DNA from 3 places in the Geomicrobium sp. JCM 19055 genome. Region 2 is predicted to be linked to each of the others. Evidence: riboswitches for the same ligand, from Rfam matches in the RefSeq annotation. Region 2 holds a riboswitch; each other region holds the start of a gene.
What was found. A riboswitch is a leader RNA that binds a small molecule or an ion and turns the genes downstream of it on or off. The one in region 2 is predicted to bind thiamine pyrophosphate.
Positions count from the first base shown of each region.

Region 1: linked by a shared signal. The riboswitch ahead of thiC (phosphomethylpyrimidine synthase ThiC) and the one ahead of JCM19055_RS16895 (thiamine phosphate synthase) in region 2 are both predicted to bind thiamine pyrophosphate.
Region 3: linked by a shared signal. The riboswitch ahead of JCM19055_RS07965 (ABC transporter substrate-binding protein) and the one ahead of JCM19055_RS16895 (thiamine phosphate synthase) in region 2 are both predicted to bind thiamine pyrophosphate.

Region 1 is NZ_BAXL01000025.1:56,315-62,322, forward strand. Features, by position in the region: gene JCM19055_RS30415 (hypothetical protein) at 1-253, opposite strand, end outside; gene JCM19055_RS26710 (serine protease) at 399-572, opposite strand; partial or broken gene thiC (phosphomethylpyrimidine synthase ThiC) at 587-2,354, opposite strand; TPP riboswitch at 2,455-2,569, opposite strand; gene JCM19055_RS19215 (hypothetical protein) at 2,652-3,017, opposite strand; gene JCM19055_RS19220 (hypothetical protein) at 2,971-3,459, opposite strand; partial or broken gene JCM19055_RS19225 (YitT family protein) at 3,651-4,290, opposite strand; gene JCM19055_RS30420 (LysR family transcriptional regulator) at 4,444-4,569, shown strand; gene JCM19055_RS19230 (LysR family transcriptional regulator substrate-binding protein) at 4,676-5,323, shown strand; gene JCM19055_RS19235 (sodium/glutamate symporter) at 5,352-6,008, opposite strand, start outside.
Region 2 is NZ_BAXL01000020.1:29,302-35,309, reverse strand. Features, by position in the region: gene JCM19055_RS24470 (hypothetical protein) at 100-786, shown strand; partial or broken gene JCM19055_RS16915 (Lrp/AsnC family transcriptional regulator) at 1,161-1,597, opposite strand; gene JCM19055_RS16910 (carboxymuconolactone decarboxylase family protein) at 1,726-2,136, shown strand; gene JCM19055_RS16905 (hypothetical protein) at 2,684-3,211, shown strand; gene JCM19055_RS30185 (hypothetical protein) at 3,499-3,669, opposite strand; gene JCM19055_RS16900 (NADP-dependent oxidoreductase) at 3,806-4,768, shown strand; TPP riboswitch at 4,856-4,962, shown strand; gene JCM19055_RS16895 (thiamine phosphate synthase) at 5,046-5,642, shown strand; gene thiO (glycine oxidase ThiO) at 5,642-6,008, shown strand, end outside.
Region 3 is NZ_BAXL01000007.1:110,510-116,517, reverse strand. Features, by position in the region: gene JCM19055_RS07980 (gluconate 2-dehydrogenase subunit 3 family protein) at 1-257, opposite strand, end outside; partial or broken gene JCM19055_RS07975 (arsenic resistance protein) at 1,144-2,104, shown strand; gene JCM19055_RS07970 (hypothetical protein) at 2,194-3,054, shown strand; partial or broken gene JCM19055_RS07965 (ABC transporter substrate-binding protein) at 3,120-4,038, opposite strand; TPP riboswitch at 4,117-4,219, opposite strand; gene JCM19055_RS07960 (hypothetical protein) at 4,331-4,510, opposite strand; gene JCM19055_RS23270 (LysR family substrate-binding domain-containing protein) at 4,573-5,085, opposite strand; gene JCM19055_RS23265 (LysR family transcriptional regulator) at 5,030-5,455, opposite strand; gene JCM19055_RS07950 (Xaa-Pro peptidase family protein) at 5,582-6,008, shown strand, end outside.

The sequences.
Region 1 (6,008 bases), on a different contig from region 2:
TTCCATCTAATTGAAACAGTTGTTGATAAATGTTTCCAGCAATGTCGAGTGCAACCGCTGAAACCGTTTGAGCAGTATCGAGCGTAGGCGGTTGAGCCGTTTGGGCAATGTTCAATTCATCTCGAACACTTTGCTCTTGCTCGACTTCGCTGTTTTCACTTGCACTTTCCTCAACTTCACTCGGTGAACTACAAGCGACAAGCGCGCCTAAAACGACCGCTGTTCCAAAAGTTGTTATGCTCCGTCTTTTCATACAATCTCCTCTAATCTATATGTATTCTTACCCATTTAGTAGGCTTAATACGTTCAGTCTAGACAGAAAAGTGAAATAAGTCAATGAGTAACGAACATCTAGAAGGGAGTTGCCCCTGAACGAACAACTCCCTCGTATACCACTATTAATAATAAAGCACTTCTACCTTATTACACGTTAAGCATCGCCTCATTAAATCATCTTCACTAAAACGATGCGTACACTGCTGTTGAATATGTTCAAGCGTTGCTTCAAGTTGCTCAACTTCAACCTTCTTCTCTTCAATGAGGTGCTCGATTTGCTTCACTCTACCATCCATCGATTTCCCTCCGATTATCGGTACAACTTCGCACCAGCATCAACAAACTCATTTGCCTTTTCTTTTAAGCCGGTCTGAATCTCTTCAGACTGTGACGCGGTAAGCTTGCGAATATCATGTGAAATTCGCATACTGCAAAATTTCGGACCGCACATTGAACAAAAGTGAGCTGTCTTTGCTCCTTCAGCTGGCAACGTTTCATCATGATACGCCATCGCCCGATCTGGATCTAACGAAAGGTGGAATTGATCGCGCCAGCGAAATTCAAACCGCGCTCTCGATAAGGCATCGTCTCGTTTTCTAGCTCCCGGATGACCTTTAGCAAGGTCTGCGGCATGTGCGGCAATTTTATACGTAATCACACCTTCTCGAACGTCGTCACGATTAGGTAGCCCTAAATGCTCTTTAGGGGTCACATAGCAAAGCATCGCTGTACCATACCATCCAATCATCGCTGCACCGATCGCAGACGTAATGTGGTCGTAACCTGGGGCAACATCTGTCGTTAACGGACCTAACGTGTAGAATGGGGCTTCGTCACACACTTCTAACTGCTTATCCATATTTTCTTTAATCAGATGCATCGGCACGTGACCAGGTCCTTCAACCATCACTTGTACATCGTATTGCCACGCTCGCTTCGTTAATTCACCTAACGTATCAAGTTCAGCGAACTGAGCTTCGTCATTCGCATCTGCAATCGATCCTGGACGCAAGCCATCACCAAGGGAAATACAAATGTCGTAGGCACGTAATATCTCACAAATCTCATCAAAATGCGTATACAAGAAACTTTCCTCATGATGAGCAAGGCACCATTGCGCCATAATCGATCCACCTCTAGAAACAATGCCCGTTAATCGATTCGCCGTTAACGGAACATACCGCAATAAAACGCCCGCATGAATCGTAAAATAATCAACCCCTTGCTCCGCTTGCTCAATGAGCGTATCCCGATAAACGTCCCAAGTCAGATCTTGAGCGACACCGTTTACTTTCTCAAGTGCCTGATAAATCGGAACCGTCCCAACTGGAACAACGGAGTTACGAATAATCCACTCCCGCGTTCGATGAATGTTCTTTCCGGTTGAAAGGTCCATAATGTTATCTGCACCAAAACGGGTTGCCCACGTCATCTTCTCTACTTCATGTTCAATTGAAGACGAAACTGCAGAGTTACCAATGTTCGCATTGATTTTGACGTGAAAGTTACGACCAATAATCATCGGCTCACTTTCCACATGATTAATGTTCAACGGGATAATCGCCCGCCCCTTGGCAACTTCTTCACGAACAAACTCCGGTTCCATCTGTTCACGAATGGCAATGAACTCCATCTCAGGCGTGATAATGCCTTTTTTTGGCATAATGAAGTTGGGTCACACATTGACCTGGTAGTGCTTTACGAACGGTACGTCGGAACTCTACTTGTTGTTGATCATGCGTCGATGATTCACTACGAACGCCATTGTCTTCAGGCTTTACTTGGCGTCCCTCATACTCTTGTGTATCCTTTCTTTCTACGATCCAATTTTCCCGTATAGCTGGCAGCCCTTCTGTTAACTGAATATGAGCGTTTTCGTCCGTATATGGTCCACTCGTATCGTAGACGAGGAGGGGTTCATTGTGCGTTTCCCTGCCGTCTTCATGAATGGTTGGACTTAACGAAATTTGTCTCATCGGCACTTGAATGTCAGGACGGGAACCTTGAATATACACCTTCTTACTTCCTTCAAAACTAGACAACATTTCAATGTTTTCTTGCTGCACACTTTTTGTCATTTAAGCCTCTCCTTCAAACTAATTCCTAAAGGACGAGATCAAGAGCATACAAAAAAACCAGGCCGCAATAAATCGACCTGGTTTATCCATACAAGAAGTAATGACTCATAGATAACTTCCCTACGCTGGCATGATCCAGATCAGGTCCAAAGAGTCAAGAAGCTTCATTGCGCTTCCCTCTCAGCCCAGCTCATTGGGCTCCCCTAGTTAAGGTTATTTAATTCTGGCATAAGTATAGAATGGATTGAATAATAAGTCAAATCAGAATTTATCCGAAGAGGTGCAACTTCTTATTGATTATTGTGGATAAGGTGTGAATAGTTGCTGGAACATCTCTTCATCAACGTCTTCGTTTTCCAATTCAATGACCATAAAGCTCCATTGATCTTCCGTTGGTTGTTGAATGAAGAACGGAACTCCCTTACCTACAACGTGGCTCCTAACTTCTAAGGCTTGACTCATCTTATCATTGTTAAAGCCAAAGTTATCAAACGTGTACACGTCTCCTGATTGCTCCACAACATGGATGGCAAATAATGCTGTTCTCGAAGGGGGCACATTCGTCGTACCTGGATTTCTCCGGATAAAAGGTTCAACAACGACATGATCCACTTCTTCAAGTTGCTTCTTGCCGTTCCCCGAATGATACGATCGACACGCCATCATGATCAATCACGCGAACATGATCCCACGATATAAAAATCAACAGAGGCAACATCAGTAAGCTCGTAAAGAAGGGAATAAGCACACGTTTTTGTTTTATACCTTCACCAGACAGAAGTGGCGCCACTGAAAGAATAAAAACGATAAACAGAATAACGATCAGCCACATGAATGAGTCATTCGCGTACAACATCATATAAAGCTCATCACCGTGACTTAAGGCATTCTCTTGAGAATCAAATAGCCACATGAACCCACCCATAGAAAACGGTATAAATAGAGCAAAATAAAAGAAAATCCGAGTATGATACCACAATCGTTGTTTAAGATTACGAAATCCGTTTCGCACACCAGTTCCTAAAAACCATACCGGAATTACAAACGCGAATTGTATAAACAGATAGAAAAAGATTTCATATTCTTCAAACAAAGGATCGATCATGATAAAGGCCATCACCACGCAAACGCTTGTAAGCTAAAGCCAACAATTACACGCCAAGACGGGATCTTTGCTACTTCCTCACGCTTTTCAGTAGAAGTTTCACTCATCACTGATTCCCCTTCCATCGTTATTCCCTACGTTTCGGAAAAGGAAAAAGTTTCTAGTGCATTAAAATTGAGGAAGAAATCATCCTAGACATACCAAGCCTTTAGAGGTTTTTGATAAAGTTTAATCAACCAGCCGAGAATTTTACCGATAAAATATACGGAGATAAATGTTCCAAAACCAATCGCCCCTAACGATCTTGTAAACATGAGACAAATTGCTCCCGCAATAACTACATTTACACTATCGGTCAAGATTTTTGCTCTGCTCAATTGCAATCCAAATCGTTTACCAATCACATACGTCAGTGCATCGTATGGCATAAGAGGCAAGTTCGCTGTGAAGTAGAGCAGCAATCCGATTGCAACGAGAACTAAGCTAACGACCAAATAACTCGTTCTTGCCAACAAACCCACTGGCGTTGTAAACAGTTGTAACAATTCCAACGTAAAATACATAAAAAAACCCGAACAAAAGCACAATCGGGATTTGCTTCAAATAGTCTCTTAACTTCGATTTTCTATATAACAGCATCTGAATGAAAATAAAAATAACATTCACTATAATCGTTGTTATTGCAATCGTTGCTTCAGACGATAATGTTAGCGCATACGGTAATGATGATACCGGTGAGACACCTAAATTCGCCTGAATGGAAAAACTAACACCTAACGATAACGAAAACAATCCAACAACATATAAGCTTAATTGCTTCGCTTGATTCATACTCATTTCAACTACTCACCTTCATGGTCATGTTGTCGATCACCTACATTTAACCTATCATAGAAGTAGTCATATGAATAATATATATAAAATTAATAAATCATATCTAAAAACATATGTTGGTAATTCTCAACTTTAAGAAAGGACACTCACATGGACATTCGCCAACTCTATTATTTTAAGGAAATCGTTAACCAAGGAAGCATTTCTAAAGCAGCCGATGCTCTTCACATGGCTCAGCCTCCACTAAGCCAACTTCTAAAAAAAACTCGAAGATGAACTAGGTTCGACACTCATTCATCGCTACCGACAAAAATGGCAAGTGACTGAGACTGGTACTCTTTTGTACAACTATGCATGTCAACTCCTTAATGAAATGGACGACATGAAGCAACGAATTACCGAAATTGAGAACGGAGATGCCGGCTCTGTACACATCGGGGTTTCTTCGTCTTGTTCAAATCTTTTATTAGATTACATTAAACAACATCGCCAACACTACCCAAATGTGAAAATCCATATTCATAATGGAAACTCTGAAGATTTGTTAACACTACTTGAACAAAAAGAGATTGATGTTGCATTTCTCTTGCGCCCGTTCGACTACACCCGTTACGACCACAAACTTCTAAATTTACAATCTTGTCGCGCTGTTATTCCGAAAGCTTGGATTAGTCAGTTCCCTGACTATGACGTAACGTTTACACAGCTAGCCAGGACTCCCTTCGTATTGTTAGCACCACTTGAAGGCTTATCATTAACAGAAAATATTAAGAGTTCTTTTCAAAACGAGCAAGTAGAACCAAACGTTATTATTGAATGCAAAGATATTCAAATGGTCATCCAGCTAGTAAGCCAAAAGGTGGGTGTCTCTGTTATTCCAATCGACTCCCTATCAACAACACATGACTCCATTACACTTAGACCGATTAAGGGTTTTGATGATGTTATGGAACCTGCCATTATTAAATTGAAAGACTCACATCGCTCTGTCGCCGCACGACAATTTTGGCAACTGATCACCTCGACATAACGACAAAAAATCAGCAAGGGAATCACCCCTACGCTGATTTTTGTTTTCCAAAATAGAATACACCTAGTATCCAAAATAGAATCATTAAGACAGTTACACCAATAAGCGCCGGCATTAATCCGAACTGGATAATAAACGGCATAGCCGCTGCCGTTACGAGACCTCCACCGACCATCGGTTCAAAGAAGACCTGTTTATACCCAAACGCTTTCATTGCTGGTGTTTCTTGTTTCGGGTCGACGATTTTCATAAGCATAATTCCAGTCGCCGCAACCCCCATCGATTGTCCATAATCACCAATACCACGCTCAAACCAATGGTTTGGAATCATCTTAGGAGCAAGATACAAGAACAAGACGACGTTAATCAAGATACCAGCAACCGCTAGAATGATGAACTCCCAAATGTTTGCCCCAATCACAGACAAGCTAAGTGTCGCTAATGCACTAATGATTAAGAAGTCGAGTGCTGTGTTTTGAATTCGCAACACAGTCTCACGATCAACCATCGACCGTTTATCAAAACGAGACATGAACAATTGCAAAATAATACCGCCGATCATGGCAAATGGGAACAATGGAACGTGGGCAATCAGTTCAATACCAGACGCTGCGTACCAAGTGACTTGCTCAACCCAAAGAAGCCCTTCCAAAAGCCAATAACCGATGAAAATTGCAATTGCAAC
Region 2 (6,008 bases):
GTCCCGTTAACCAAACTAGCACAGATTATTACGTTAGCAGCAGCAACGCGCATCGTTCATTTTAGTACACAAAATGACTTTGATGATTGGAACACCGTATTGCATACGTTCTCCCATGCCCATGCTGTACATGCGTCTTCGTTAAGATCTGAAGATCCGACTCTTATTCGGGCATTGATGCATACTGTCGTCAGTCTCTCACTTGATTCCTTCTTAAACATTCCTGCTGCCAAACGACCGAAACCAGTGCGGCTAGAAAACGACCAACTTGACCACTTCTTAGACCTTTTTGACACGCAACAACCGGTCGACACTGCAGCATCTTGGGCATTAAGCTACGCCCATCAACACAGTGATGTATGTCCGCTCTTCGCAGCAATTGGAGAAGCGATGCTCCGTGAAGACGCAAAGTTCCATACACTGCAAATGTACGAAGCCGCATGTTTTGAATACGACAAGTGGGACAAACAAGATGTTTCATTTGCAAAAGAAGCCAAAGATACCCTTCTCATCGCTTTAACCCGCTACGTTGCTGCCCACTCACCGACGCAAGAGAACTGCCACGTTTTGCCGATATTGCATGGCGATTGCATCGTGGTGAGAAAGTGTTTGAGCAAGAATGAAAGGTGGAGTAAGGATAATCCTTACTCCATCACTCACTTTAGCGTTATTGATCACCTTAGGTTTTTGATTCATTTAGAATTCAGTACTGAAACTAGTAACCTTAAAATTGCAGAGGCTACACAGAATATGGGTGTTAACAATAAGAAGAGCAAAGGCGCGTAATCAGCGTTAAGCATACTGATCGCTACGATGAGAACGACGGCTACAATGGATAAAACAATCGGTCCTTTAACCTTACCTAATTTAGCCACAAAAAAATTAGCGGGGGCGATGATAAACATCGTCACTAATGCAATGCTAAAAAAAAGAAATGATTATATCCAGAATCCATTCACCATGTATAGCTAGAGTGATCTCATCACTATAACCTTGCAGAATCCCTACAAAAAAATGCATACAACACACTAACAACAATAGAAGTAAATGCCATGTCTACATACAACTGGTTTAGTTTCATAAGAGCACCCTTTCTCATTTATAGGGCTTTCTCGTCAATGGCATTATATGAACTTGTCTCAAATAAATCAGCTTCGCCTTTAAGAACTGTATGCTTGATTCGTCTCAACTTCAGAAAAGATAAAATGAGTAACCGTTTGTGCAATTGGGCTAACTTCATCAATAAATTGTTCTGCGTGGCAAACGTCTCGAACTGCATTTTAAGCATATAACAAGCATTCCCAGCAATTCGGTAACAGAATTCTACGTTGGGGAGTTCTTCAACAAAACGTTTAAATGCTTTATAATCGCCATTTTTTATCGTTGCTTCAATCATGCATTGGATCGGCAACTTCAATTTCTCATAATCCACGTCCAACGTATACCTCTTGATCACTCCGAATGATTCCATTTGCCTCACTCGTTCTGTCACAGATGGGGAAGATAGGTTAACTTTTCTCCCTAACGCACTCATAGATAAGCGACTATTATTGTGTAATTCATCTAAGATCCTTCTGTCAATATCGTCAATTTTCATATTAAACGTTTCTCTCCTATAATCATTAATTTAACAAATTAAACTATCAAAACTATTAATGATTTTAATTCATTCTAGTCGTTTTATTCACTATACTATAATTTGACTATAGCAAGGGGGAATGAATAATGGCAAGAATTGCTCAATCAACATTCGGAGAAACTCCATTTCAAAGACTGCTTGGACACAATCCAGAGATTATGGAACGTTGGAACCAATTAGATGAGGCATTCGAAGGGTTGTCATCAAAACTCAAGGAACAAGTACGAAGAACGTTAGCTCAAAGTAACGGCTGTGACTATTGCAAAGCTAAAGGCAAACCAGATCCCTTAGAATACGATGAAAAAACTTCTATTGCCGTGGGATTTGCAGAAGTCTTTTTGAAACAAAGGGGAGGCATTCCGAACTCAACCTTTGACGTTTTAAAAGAATCTTTCTCCGAAAAGGAAATCAGTGAGCTGTGTGCATTTATCGCTTTTACAACCGCTTCGCAACATTTTGGTGCACTGATAAAATTGGAGCCCAGCACTAGAACTTAACGTTGAAAAACCCCTACACATTAACGAGGTAGGGGTTTAAAAGCTAGTAATGTTCCCTCAAAGACCGGTTTGAGGTTACGAAATTAGTTCAGAGAACAGCAATACAACTCCAGCTAAGAACATCACACTGAAAAATATTGCGATTGCCATGAAAATAGTTGACCTGACTTTCTTTGCTAATAACTTGTTTCTGTACCACTTTATATACAAAATCGCAGACAGCACTAGGAAAAGGAGCGTTTCCAAGATTAATTGTATAACTATATTAATCATTAAAAAGCCTGATAAACTAAGCATAGGTATGACTAATAACCCAAATGCGATCCATAAAAAAACCTTCCATTCTAAACAGCTTTTCAAACGTTTCTTCGTGTACAGTCATATAATTCCCACCTTAGTTCAATAAACTAATTCCTTTTTCAACATATACCCCGGTTATTTTACCATCAACCTTATAGATGACATATCGAATAACCGCATTAATAATTAGCAAACCGGGGTATTGTGTAAAGGAGAACTAGTTCATTCTTAATCGAGGAGGAATAGTATGTATTTGTATCATGTTTATACTGACAGAGACTCCACGCCTAAGAAAATTCATCATGCATTAAAGAACGGATTAAATTCAGAAAATGCTTCGATCTGGCACGGGAAAGGGTACGCTTCTCTATACCCAACACTTATTAACGAAGTAAAAAAAGGAGGAGCCGATTATCGGTTAGACTTTGAAAAATCTTTCAGAGTAGAGCAGTTTTCACATCAATTTTCCCACTATTTAAGGTTCCCTGCTAAAGACTATCAAGTTTATGTATTTAACATAGATACTGCCCAACAAATTGTAGATTATTATGAAGAAGCAATCTCTATTGAATTAGGCGAAGGTAAAAAAGGTGATTTCACTGCCGGCCTACTTCCTCTAGAAACTCTACTGGAGTTGTATTGGGATGGCAGGATCCCCATTCAACGTTATAGTGATTATCCAGTCTATGAAAGGCCAGAGTTTGTATGTTTCCAATCGATTTCCTCAAAACATTTAGATGGTTATATTGATGGAAAGTTGATTATTAAAGACTAACTGTTTTTTTTACTTGTTCGCTAAATGTCCCTTATAAAAATTGCCCCTTCATTATTTGCTAATCCCTTAGAATTAAAACTTCCTAACAAAATACATCCAAATAAATTAACAGCTACTATCTTCTTTACGACCTCTATAAACGAAACTTAAATTAATATTCTGTAGCTGTTTTTGATTTAATTTCGGAGGTGTTAAGATTGTCAAATAGTTTGAGTGAATTCATCTATATCAGTTCTTTAATTTTAGCCCTCGTTGTTTTTTTCACTACTATTTATCACAAATAATGCTTATACACTCATTATTTCCGGGATCTCCTTAATGGTTGTAGGTACAGCTATTTTCTTCATCTTCATTTTATCAGCGGGTAGTGCTGACACTTTAGGAATAGGAATGGCTGGTCTAACTGTATGGATTGTATTTTCAATTGTCTCTACTATTGTAATCATTGTCGGTGCCATAAAAAGTAATAAAAGTTCGCATTAGTTACTTATCCTCCTCGGCAGATACCCTTTATAATTATCTTTTCTGAAATTCATGATTGACGTGTAAATACCAAGATGAGCGGGAATGCAGGTTGGACAGGAGGTTTTACACATGAAAGGCATTGGAATTAATCATTACGGAGATGAACGTGAACTTACCGTCGTTGATCTACCTGACGTTACAATAGGCGCAAATGATGTGCGCATCTCGCTACGAGCAAGTGGCGTGAACCCGATCGATTATAAATTACGTGAAGGTTACTTGAAAGACGCGTTGAATTTCCAACCACCACTTATTCTCGGTTGGGATGGCGCTGGAGTTATTACGGAAATTGGAGCTTCTGTTGATACATTTTCAGAAGGAGATGCGGTTTACTTCCGTCCAGAGCTCACTGAGTACGGGACGTATGCGGAAGAAATCGTTGTCGATTCTTCACTCGTACAACCAAAGCCAGAAGAACTTTCTTTTGAACAAGCAGCTTCTCTACCACTCGTTGGCTTAACGAGTGTGGAAGGGTTAATTGATGTTGCCAACGTTCAAGCTGGACAACGCGTGTTGATCTTAGGAGGAAGTGGCGGTGTTGGTACCGTCGCCATTCAAATGGCTAAAGCGCTCGGCGCACACGTCACAACGACATCAAGCTTTAAGAATCGTGAATTTGCGAGCGCTCGTGGTGCAGATGAAGTCGTTGCCTATGATGAAAATGAAGTCATTCAAGGAGAATTCGATGTATTGTTCGATGCGGTTGGTGGTGCTCCTTATCACAAAGCGATTTCCCATGTGAAAAATGGCGGTATTGCTGTAAGCATCGCAGGTGGCGGTAGCCAAAACGATGACGTGAAGAAAATTGAAACAGAGAAACTAATTCAAGTTCATAATATCTTTATGAATCCGACTCCGAATAAGATGAAACGTCTTCATGAATTCGTAACGAAAAAAGACGTCTATCCGGTTCTCTCGCACACGTATCCGATGACAGTTGATGGTGCTAAGAACGCGCATCTTGACAGTGCTACGGAACGTACGACAGGGAAAATTGTCTTAGTGCGTGAACAAGACGCACCCATAGAGTAAATGAAACGAGAGCCGAGTGGCTCTCGTTTTTTACGTTCTTGACGAGGTCAAAACGCATTGCTATGATGACAATACAATAACTATACAAAAAACTACTAGGGGTGCCCTTATGTTATGGGCTGAGATGAGTGAAGACTCAAACTCTTGAACCTGATCTGGTTTATACCAGCGGAGGAAAGTAGATGATGCAGTGTTTTGTTTGAGTTCGCAACAAGACAATTCTGCCGTCCTTTTCTCAAAGGGCGGCTTTTTTTGTATTGAGGAGTTGAAAATCACCATGAAATGGCATCTGATTACAGATGAACAAATCCCCTTCCATATTCAAGTACGTACGCTCAAACAATGCGCGAAAGAAGTTGAACTTCTTCACGTTCGCAATCAACATGCATCACTACAACGGTTACGCCAACAAATTGAACACTTATTACGTCTTGGATTTACGAAGCAACAACTGATCTTAAACTACCATACAGAAGCGGCAATCGCTTGGGGGTTAGGTGGCATACATCTTAAAGAAACACAGCTTGACCAGTTACATGATTTAAAAAAAGCACACCCAACCATGACAATTGGTGCTTCAGTCCATGATTTAGATGCCGCGCAATACTGCGAAGATCAAGGGGCTGATTATGTATACGCAGGGCATATTTTTGATACACCTAGCAAACAAGACACACCTGGACGAGGGCTAGATTTTTTACAAAACATTGCATCCAATGGATTGGTGCCCGTTTACGCGATTGGAGGCGTGACGACTCATAACGCCACTCAATGCCTTGAAGCAGGTGCACATGGGGTTGCAGTCATGTCTGCAATCTGGCAATCAAATTCTCCAAAAACAACTGCACGTCAATTTACGAAAGGTGATCAATAATGAACCAACGATCGTATGACGTCATCATTATTGGAGCTGGGATTGTCGGTCTTTGCACAGCATTTTATAGTGCCAAGGCTGGTTTACGCGTCGCAGTTCTAGATCGCTCCACCCCAGGCAGCGGAACAACGTCGAAGGCAGCAGGCATGCTCGGTATTCAAGCTGAATTTCGTTCGCCGAATCCGCTCTATCATTTGGCTAAAGAAAGCATCGCACTTTATAAGACACTTACCAATGAGCTTCTAGAATATCAGACGACCTCTCTTGATTGGACTTCTTCTGGTGCCATTAAACTTGCGTTCACGCATTCTGAGCACAAACAATTGTCTGATATTCAACCTTGGCAAGTGCAACATGGTGATCGTG
Region 3 (6,008 bases), on a different contig from region 2:
TCTTCTGGGAAGATTCGCTCTACCGCTGAACTTAATACACGGAAATCTTCTTGGCGCTTAAAGAACAAACGCGCTTCCATGTAATCATTGCTGCCGTTCCCGTGATTGTGGTCTCCATTGCTCGTTGACGTTGACGTATCTGAAGAGCCGTTGAATAGCATCCCGCCAATCAAACCACCACCAATTAATCCACCGACTGCAAAGCTACCGTTCTTAATAAACTCTCTTCGGGTAAGACCTGAAGGTTTTTTTCTCATCTGCCATAGCCGTTGACTCCTTTTTGTTTTCATAACAAATTGACCGGTCGCGATTGACCCGTCTCGTTAATCTTTGTTGTTAAGCCCCCTGCTTACAACATGCTTAGCCCCGTAACTCCCCCTACTCATAGACATTCACAAATGTACAATCCTATGTACTAATGGTGTATCTTGCACCTTGCATCCAGAAATTGTTAATCTAGTCTATTTTAAAATCTGAATACATCCTATGCAATCACTTCGACTCCCGAAACATCGAACAGCTGTTAATCTTATATGTGTATACCTAAGGAAGAAACTAAACATATGTAAATCATGAACTTATATGGAAAGGTCCACCTCCGATTTCCATATTATATACTAACATATAAAACCTAACAATTGCAGTGTCTTATTAAAAACAGTTATGGCCGATTCTCATAATTATTTGCTTCACAATCACATTATTTTGACCACTAATAACTAACCGATTCAATGTCATAAAAAAATCCCCCATACAAAAAAAATGTATGGAGGAGCTAAAAATGGTTACCAACCGTTTATGATTGTAACATGTATATTCATCATTACGTAGGGGTTTTTATACATCCAAAACACTGATTATCTTCTAACTACAACTACAGTTTTTTTATTTCTGTATATTTATGACTTTTTCTTCAGTCGCTCTTTTAACATTCGCATATTTCGTGAATCGAAATTCATAGGAAAAGGAAATTTCTGTGTCCTATGGACCCTACTAGATTCCCCGAAACTAAAACGTGGCATTTTATCTAATTTCATGTAAAATTGTCTATTTTATCGTCATAACAGCTATTCGCTTGTCGTTACGACTCATGGCAGCTTGTTATACTAAGTGTAGAATTCATTTTTAAGGCGGGTCTTCGTTATGAATGTTATTGAAAAATACCAATCACTTCTCATCATACTTGCTATCGGTCTTGGTCTACTGCTCGGTCAAATCGTCATGATTGAACGCCATGCAGAACTGTTCATCTTGCCTCTCTTAATCGCTATGCTCTATGGACTGTTCCTCTCCATTCCGCTTAAAGGATTTCTGAGTGCTTTTCAACACCGCAGGTTTTTAGGGTCGAGTGTGTTTCTTAATTTCGTATGGACACCTATTTTTGCTTGGGTGTTAGGTGCACTCTTTTTAGCAGATCACCCTGCCCTTTGGCTAGGATTTATTTTGTTACTCGTCACCCCATGTACAGACTGGTATCTTATTTTCACGTCGATTGCAAAAGGTAACGTGCATTTGTCTACATCTGTGTTGCCCGTTAACCTCCTATTGCAAGTCATCTTATTACCACTATACTTATTGATCTTTGCTGGCACGATGGAAATGGTACACCTACCGACAATCCTTGAAAGTGTGCTCTTCGTCCTGTTTCTCCCATTTATTCTCGCTACATTGACGCGATTAATCTTTCGTAACAGAACCAACTTCTTACAATCAAAGGTCCTACCTTTCTTTAGCACTGCTCAGCTCGTCTTTCTCTGCTTAGCGATTGTGGCGATGTTCGCTTCACAAGGCACCTATTTAATGGACAACCTAGAAGTCCTATGGTTACTGCTTCTTCCGCTGTTGTTGTTCTTTTTGATTAACTTTTTTTTATTTCCTTACTTGCTGGAGGATTCTTCGTTTTCGCTACGAAGACACCGCAAGTTTAAACTTGACGATCATTGCAAGAAACTCTCCAGTGGCACTTGCGATTGTGTTAGCCGCTTTTCCAGAGCAGCCACTCATTGCTCTTGCACTCATTATTGGTCCGCTCATTGAACTGCCCGTACTCGCAGTCATTTCTCAAGCATTATTAAAACGAAGGAAGAAACATTTAGGTCTTTAAGATCTATAATTTCCAAAATCTAGATTGCTCTTCGCGATTTCCGGGTACATATACAGAGTAATAGATAAAGAGAAAAGGGAGCGGTCAGCTTGAAGAAAATGTATCCACTAGTTGGAATGACGAGTGTTTCGATGATTCTCGCGGCATGTGCGACAGACGAAGGAACTAACGACGAGCAGCAAGACGATCCGATTACCGAGAGCGATGAAGAAGTCGCAGACGCAGATGAACCAGAAGACAGTTCAGATCATCACCAAACAGCAGAAGAAATTATTGAAGCTGCAATTGCTGCAGAAGAAGAGCGTCAAAGTTTTTCCATGCACTCAGTTATGACGATGGGGATTGACGCTAGTGTTGATGAAGACATTCCCGAAGAAGAAGACGGTGAAGCTGAAGAGCGGGAATTCGTTGAGTACTCCTACAGTCATGAAGACGGAACCGTTAGCACTCGAAATGAAACGATGGTCGACGGAGAACCGACTGAATATACAGCTGGAGACAGTGAGTATACGTTGTTCTACACAGAAGGTGATGACGTTGCTTACCGCGTTGAACAATTTGAGATTGAAGATGACCCTGCAGACGTCAATCCAATGGCAAATCAATTTGAGCAATTCCTTGAAGACTATGAAGTAGAACTAGTCGGTGAAGAAGAAGTCAACGGGTTCATGAGTTACCACATTACATTTAGCGATGACGTCGAAGTTCGCCATTATTGGATTGAACAAGAGACGTACGAAATTGTGAAGATGGATAATGAACATGAAGACAACCCGTTCCGCATCGGATTAGACGTATTGGAATTTGAAGAGAGCATTGACTATGATGAAGCTTTCTTCAAACTTGAAGATGTACTACCAGAAGACGTTGAAATTGAAGACCGAGATGAAGATGAGCATCTAGAACAAGAACTTGAAGATTCACTAGATGATCTAGACGAAGATCAATAAAGTTACAAAGTGAATGAAAGCGATTGAGCACAACCCTGAGGGTTGTGCTCAATTTTTGCCAACGACTAACGGGTTGTAACTGAACGTACCGTATGAATCAGCTCATTTGTCCAATAGTTGGTAGGCTCAATCACTTGAGCAATTTTTCCTGAGTTCTTCAACCACGTTTGCAATTCATCATAATACGCTTCTGTCATCGAAAAGTCGTACGTAAAACACGGAAGGGTTGCGTTCATAATTGACTGGTTAAGTGGATCGCTTTCATCAGCTTGTGTGAATGCATAATAAATTGCTTTCGCTTCATCAGGGTTCTCATAAAGATAATCAATTGACTTTCTAATTACTTTCATAAATGACGCGAGCACATGTTTTTGTTGTTCGAACACCTCTGGGGATGTAATAAAGATAAGCTGGCAAAAGTCAGGAACTCCAAAGTCCTTTAAAGCAAAATAATCAACATCCAGTCCTCGATGCTTCGCTTCTGCCACTTCAAAATTTCTAAAAACTAAAGTTGCAGCATCGGCCTTATCTTCTACTAATGCATCCGTATGGTAAAAGCCGTTATTCACGGGCTTAAACTGTTCCAACTCACACGCTCCACCGTCATGTTCAACCATCGTTTTGACAATCGCAAGCCCACCTAACCCTGGTGCGCCTGGTATTGGATTCTCTTTCCAATTAGATCGACTGGGCGTTTAATCCCTTTTGCTTTGTTATACATCACACCGCCATTGGTATGTAGAAATCTTGCAAAACCTAGCACCGGTTCGCCAGCTGCACGGTCTTCGACGAGGTGTAACGGTTCTGTAATTGCAATATCCATCTTACCTGCTTTAATTTCATCAATCGCATCGAAATGATCTTCTGGTTCAATCATCGTCACATCTATGCCTTCGTTCGCAAACCATCCTTTTTCCATTCCGATCATCAACGGAATGTGATCTGGTTCATGAACCATTCAAGCCCTACTGAAATCTTTTGCATCTTTCATTACTCCCTTATTAAATAATAAAAAATCCACTTCTTGTCGTAAGAAAGAAGTGGATTTACGTAAACGGGTTATGTAAAAACAACTCACTTCCCTACGCTGGGTTCAACCAGATCAGGTTCTAAGGGTCAAAGCTTTGCTTTTCTCAGCCTACAGTTGGCTCCCCCAGTGAAAGATTGAACTTTTCTAACTTTATTAAAACACAACCGTTTGCCGTGTACAAACTGATTGCATAAAAAAGAAAGGCACACTCAGTGCCTTTCTTACACCGCATACGATTCAAGATTATCAATCTATTGATCGGTTCGTGAAGATGATTTTGATGCTTTTTTTGTCCTTTTGATCTTTCTCTTCACGATACACTTCATCTACTGGGACAGGGTCTTCAAACTCGTTATCTTCAACATCGTTTTTCTTCGGACGATTTTTCTGGAATTGAATAGGATCGTTTTGTTTGCGATTCTTCATTCAAATCACCTCTTAATACTTGTTTTCCACGAAACGACAGTTACGAAACATCCCCAAGTTAATTAAACTTTGAATGTTTTTAGTAACTCAACAACACCGTGAACGAGTGGTGTTTGCGTATGTTTATGCCATGTTAAAACAGTTTTTTTATAGTGAGTAATGTCAATTTCTTTATAGACAACGTTATGATGCTGGATATGTGATGTTGATTCGGGTACAAACGAAATGCCAAACTCCGCGGCAACAAGAGAAACCATCGTTTGTTGTTCTGTTGAATATTGTGCGATATTCATGACAGTGTTCGATTTGATATATAAAGAACGCACCGCTTCAAAGTACCCTTCTCCTGCTTCTCTTGGACTTATGATTAACGGCTCATTAGATACGTCTTCCATTGCGATTGGTCCAGTCGACGAGGCTAGCGGATGACTTTTAGGTAAGCAGACGATAAACTTCTCTTCATAGAACGGATGCGTATTTAACTCTTCGTCACCTACAGGTGGGACAAGAAGCGCTAAATCAATGTCTCCCGTTAATAACGCTTGAATTTGCTGCTTTGTCGTTAATTGTGACACGTGAATTTCGAGCTTCGGATATTGTTTTTTTTATTAGCGTTAAGACCCGTGGCAAAATTTGAAAAACTACCGATCCTCCAAAACCAATCGCTATTTTCCCTCGTTCTCCTCGGTCAATTTCTTGTAAAATTGCAGTCTCCTTCTCAAGACGAGCAAGCATCTGAACAGAGAGCTCATACAAATACTCACCAGCTTCTGTTAAGGCAACAGAACGATTCGTTCGTTCCAATAATTGTACATTTAAGTTCTGTTCGAGCTCTTTGATTTGCGCACTTAATGGCGGTTGTGAAATGTTCAAACGTTGTGCAGCATTACCAAAGTGCAGCTCTTCAGCGACAGCGATAAAGTAACGCAAATGACGAAGTTCCATCTTTAATCCTTCTTTCCATACGTAATACGTATCAACCTCATAGTAAAGAGTATCATTATTTTGTACAAGGTTTGTTAGGATAGATTAAACACTGAATTGCTAAAATTTTTAATCAGAGGAGATCACATGGTTTTAAAAATACCAGAGACAGAGATCTTGGCACGTCAACAATCCTTCAAAGAAAAATTCAGAAAAGAAGGAATAGATGGTGCCATTATACACGCATCGATTGATATATTTTATTTAACAGCATTTCACTTCAGGCCATCAGAACGACCGATTGCACTCATTTTTGATCCTCAAGGAGATAGTCACCTCTTCGTACCACTTATGGAGAAAGGACATGCCGAAGCTTATGCGCATGTTGACCATGTTCACGATTATCCTGAGTATCCAGGAATCCAGCATCCTATGAATATTTTAAAAGACTATTTAACCTCAATTGGCATGGCTAACATTCATGTTGGCATCGATGGAGACGGGTATTCCTCTCCAAAAGGTTATCGGGGACCGAAGCTAAGTGATATTCTCGTTAATCAGTATACGTCGATCT